Regions from separate parts of the Paenibacillus sp. R-74696 genome, predicted to be linked through region 1. Evidence: a T-box and tRNA genes for the amino acid it is inferred to sense, from the RefSeq annotation. Region 1 holds a T-box; the other holds one or more tRNA genes.
The links. A T-box is a leader RNA that pairs with one kind of tRNA and senses whether it is charged. The one in region 1 lies ahead of leuS (leucine--tRNA ligase), so its partner is inferred to be a tRNA-Leu.

Region 1 (2,389 bases):
TTGCGACCCGTAAGCTCTGCCTGAACGCCAAGCGTGGCTAGCGCCTTTACGACAGGCTCGGTGAATTTTTTGAAATTATGGAACGATTGGCCATCGTCACTCATGATGAAGCTGAAATTTAAATTACCTTCGTCATGATAAACGGCCCCGCCGCCGGACAGCCGGCGCACGACATGGATATTATTTTCCTCTACATAGCGCGGGTTGATTTCTTCCATTGTATTTTGGTTTTTGCCAATAATAATGGAAGGCTCATTAATATAAAACAGCAAATAATCGTCTTCCGGCGGCAGCGACCGTAAAATATATTCTTCCAGCGCCAAATTAAGCGCAGGGTCTGTTATATGTTTGTTGCTTACAAAACGCATCATAACGATTCCTCCGAAAATAGTAATAGGTTGCAAAAGCTTGCTGCTCCTATTATACCCCTCCTTGGGGCAAATGCCATGGATAAATGAGAGCGGATTTTCAACCCGCAAGGAGAAATGCTTTTTCTCGCCAAAAAGGACTGTCGTTCACGCATCGTTCATTTTGGCATGCAAGAAGTGAGAATTTTGGAATAAAAAGGGAAGTTGCGGAGGGGCTATCTCTTGACATCGCGCGAAAGCTTCATTATAATCGGAACTAATTCTTAAAATGTCACATTTGGCGTTGATGAGGAGCAGTAGTATCGCGGGGCATGGCTTAGAGAGCCGGCGGATGGTGCAAGCCGGACCTGCAGCGATATGAATCTCACCTTGGAGCTGTGCGCGCAAGCGTACCGTATGGCCTGCGTTAAAGGCAACAAGTGAGCACTCGGCAAAGCATGTCCGGGGGCTAACTAGGGTGGTACCACGGGAGACAGCTCTCGTCCCTAGCGATCATACGCTAGGGGCGGGAGCTTTTTTGTTTGGAAGCCGCTGAAATTTTGCTTTACCAAGCTTAAGGAGGAAACATTCATGAGTCAAGATCAGCAACCGCAAGGCTATAATCCACTGATGGTAGAGCCGAAATGGCAAAAATATTGGGATGAGAACAAGACGTTCGCAACGAAGGAAGAAGCGGGCAAACCGAAATTTTATGCACTCGATATGTTCCCTTATCCATCCGGTTCTGGCCTGCACGTCGGTCATCCGGAAGGTTATACGGCAACGGATATCGTGTCGCGTTACAAGCGTCTGCGCGGCTTTAACGTCCTGCACCCGATGGGCTGGGATGCATTTGGCCTTCCTGCAGAGCAGCATGCACTGGATACAGGGCAGCATCCGCGTGAGATTACATTTAAAAATATCGACAATTTCCGTCGTCAAATCAAGTCGCTCGGCTTTTCCTACGACTGGGATCGCGAGTTCAGTACGACTGACCCGGATTATTATAAATGGACGCAGTGGATTTTCATCCAGCTGTATAACAAAGGCCTTGCTTATGTAGCTGAAGTTCCGGTTAACTGGTGCGAAGCGCTGGGAACCGTGCTTGCCAATGAGGAAGTAATCGATGGACTAAGCGAACGCGGCAACCATCCAGTTGTACGCAAGCCAATGCGCCAATGGGTATTGAAAATTACCGAATATGCGGAGCGCCTGCTGGAGGATCTGGAGGAGCTTGATTGGACGGAAAGCATCAAGGATATGCAGCGCAACTGGATCGGCAAGTCTACAGGCGCCGAAGTGACGTTTGCTATTGAGGGCCATGATGCGAACCTTGTTGTGTTCACGACGCGTCCGGATACTTTGTTCGGTGCTACTTATTGCGTGCTGGCGCCTGAGCATGAGCTGGTTGCCCAAATTACGACAGCGGATCAAAAGGCAGCTATTGAAGCTTATCAGCTGACAGCTTCCCGCAAGAGCGATTTGGAGCGTACTGATTTGGCGAAGGAAAAATCCGGCGTGTTCACGGGTGCTTATGCGATTAATCCGGTCAATGGCGAGAAAACGCCAATCTGGATTGCCGATTATGTATTGGCTGGCTATGGCACAGGTGCGATTATGGCTGTTCCAGGCCATGATACGCGCGACTGGGAGTTTGCAACGCAGTTCGGACTGCCAATTTTGGAAGTCGTGCAAGGCGGAGATATTTCCAAAGAGGCTTACACTGGCGACGGTGCACATGTAAATTCCGATTTGCTGAATGGGCTTAACAATGAAGAGGCGATTGCAAAAATGATTAGCTTCCTCGAAGAAAAAGGCAGCGGTCATGGCAAAGTGACCTACCGTCTGCGCGATTGGCTGTTCAGCCGCCAGCGTTATTGGGGAGAGCCGATTCCAATTTTGCATCTGGAAGATGGCACAATGAAGCCTGTTCCAGAGGATCAGCTTCCGCTGCTGCTGCCGGATGTAGATGCGATTAAGCCTTCGGGTACAGGGGAATCGCCGCTTGCGAATGTAACGGAATGGGTCAATACGATTGATCC
Region 2 (2,389 bases), on a different contig from region 1:
CGGCTTGCCATCGTAACCAACGAGAATATGAACATTCGGGTTAGCCCTCAGCTCATCAACCTTGCTCGTATCGCGATTTGTCGCTAAATATAAGTTAAGCCCATCATGGAAGAGCGCCATATAACGCACCATCGGCTTATCGCCATTTACGGTAGCAAACGAGCATACATGGTTTGCTTGCAGCACATCAATAATTTCCTGCTCCAATTGTTTTGTTGTATTCGGCATCGGTATCTCTCCTTAAAGGTTCATCTTTTTGCCAGTCTTCCCAGCATCGCGCCTGCCATAGATTACCCCTTTTGCCGTTTTTTTAATCGGAGCATGGTTTTGATGTTTGTTTCTATTATGTAATAGACAGCCAGGCACCGTTAGAAAAGCAGGACCAGCTGTATAGCAAACGTATAACAAGATCTATTATTATTTATTGTTCTACGACATCATTTGCCGTGAAGCGGTAAGGCTTCTTGGAATGCCGATTCGCATAAGAAGAAGCGACAATTGCTTCCGGTTTCAGACGAGCTTTCATCCCCATAGCTTCCACACGCAATACCATTTCCGCCACATAGGCAGCCGTCTTGCTGACAGCCGGATCGGTTCCGGCATCGACGTCAATATACGCTTCGAAGGACGCGCCTTTGTATACAAAAGGGAGCACGATATCCTCCATTTGCACCCTGCGTTCGCCACCGAAAAACAGCGCGACCTCCTCGCTGTATGACGTCTCCAGCGACAGCTTCTCCTTGATGGATTTCAGTTCCCGCGGGATGACGACCTGCCGATAGCAGGCCCATGCTCCTTTGCCCTCACGCTGGATAACGACGCCGGTAATCATCGTCGTATGTCCCGCATGCACCTGGCAGTCGGTACCGATCATGAAATTGTAATTTGCATGTGGATCAAGCGACATAAAACGGACAATGCGATCATGAACCTGCTCCAGATTGAGGCGTCTTTCCGATACATTGTGAAACTCCATGTCGTGAATCAATTGAAGATGTTTTCTTATTTTCATCATCGTCACCTGTAAAGCAATTAGGCTTCTTCCCTTCTTTAGTTGGAGTAGTGTGCTTCAAGGGACTTGAACCCTTAGTTGTCTTAATGACAGCGGATTTTAAGTCCGCCGCGTCTGCCATTTCCGCCAGAAGCACAAGGCGATCGTGACGCATGGGGGATTCGAACCCACCGCATCCACTAGTGAAAGTCGTGTGGCTTAGCCGCTTGCCGAATGCGCCTTATTTAACTGCTGCTTTTAAAACAAGGGGCGCGGGTATCGAACCCGCCTCATTCGGATTTGGACTCCGAATCGCCTGCCTTGGACATGTCCCCCTTTATTTAATTGGCTGCCCCCCTTGGAATCGAACCAAGACGCACGGTGTCAAAGACCGTTGCCCTACCGTTAGGCGAAGGGGCATTACTTGGGGAGATTAACCGGACTCGAACCGGTACTTATCAGGACCACAACCTGACGTGTTTGCCTTTTCACCATAATCTCCATAGTGACGCATGGGGGATTCGAACCCGCCGCATCCACGAGTGAAAGTCGTGTGGCTTAGCCGCTTGCCGAATGCGCCTTAATATAAGGACTGCTTATACTTACTTAACTCACAAACATGCGTTCTAATTTTTGCAATAAAAAAACTACTTTCCCCCTCACGGTTCCGCCATGCCACCCCGTCTTCAGCCGATATCAGCCAAATTTCGAGAATGCACAAACGGACCACTCACCTAGGGTGCAAGTAGTCTTCACGTATACAGATAATGATTCATCGGAATAAATTCTACCCCGCGCTTCAAGATCAGGCTGCCGCTGCTCCCCCTTTATTCAGGATGGAGCAGTCCAACTGCGATACGCAAAAACGACGAATATTCGGTTCGATGCAGGCAACATGTAAGTTTTCATTCAACTCTTCTAACGCCGGATGCTGATGTTCATCCGCCTGCTGCTTCGTTATTTCACTCTGCACTTGCTCATACTGATGTAAATCAAGCTCCGCTGGCCAATTCATAAGCTGTTCTGCTGTGTTTTTCATTTCCTGCACCTTCCTTTCGTCTTCGTTATTGGTCTCGCAACGCTATCGGCTTACCGATCACGCATTTCGCTTCAATGCTTTAACGCTTTAATTGATGATCGACTTGATGCTTCTCATACTAGCATATCGACTTTTAATAAGTCAATCCTTTTTATTTAAAAAAATGAAAATAGTTAATTTTATTGATTTTATTACCTTATATTCATGGATATCAAATAGAAAATTGATTCATTTTTCGCTAATTATTAATTTTCACTAGCTGAAGTATTCCTTTAGCAAATAAAAAAGACTACTGCTCAGCGGCAGTAGTCCTTCATCTCCCCATCAACAACCAGCCCATTCATGATTCTCAGGCGGAT

Region 2: it encodes a tRNA-Leu, which carries the amino acid that the T-box ahead of leuS (leucine--tRNA ligase) is inferred to sense. The anticodon was not compared.

The regions. Positions count from the first base shown of each region.
Region 1 is NZ_JBPULM010000030.1:603,808-606,196, reverse strand. It holds gene lplA (lipoate--protein ligase) at 1-368, opposite strand, end outside; T-box leader at 643-858, shown strand; gene leuS (leucine--tRNA ligase) at 939-2,389, shown strand, end outside.
Region 2 is NZ_JBPULM010000050.1:501,055-503,443, forward strand. It holds gene ACSR9A_RS30765 (pyridoxamine 5'-phosphate oxidase family protein) at 1-228, opposite strand, end outside; gene ACSR9A_RS30770 (ribonuclease H-like YkuK family protein) at 422-1,012, opposite strand; tRNA gene ACSR9A_RS30775 (tRNA-Leu) at 1,064-1,148, opposite strand; tRNA gene ACSR9A_RS30780 (tRNA-Glu) at 1,159-1,232, opposite strand; tRNA gene ACSR9A_RS30785 (tRNA-Trp) at 1,258-1,330, opposite strand; tRNA gene ACSR9A_RS30790 (tRNA-Gln) at 1,338-1,411, opposite strand; tRNA gene ACSR9A_RS30795 (tRNA-His) at 1,417-1,492, opposite strand; tRNA gene ACSR9A_RS30800 (tRNA-Glu) at 1,498-1,571, opposite strand; gene ACSR9A_RS30805 (hypothetical protein) at 1,797-2,030, opposite strand.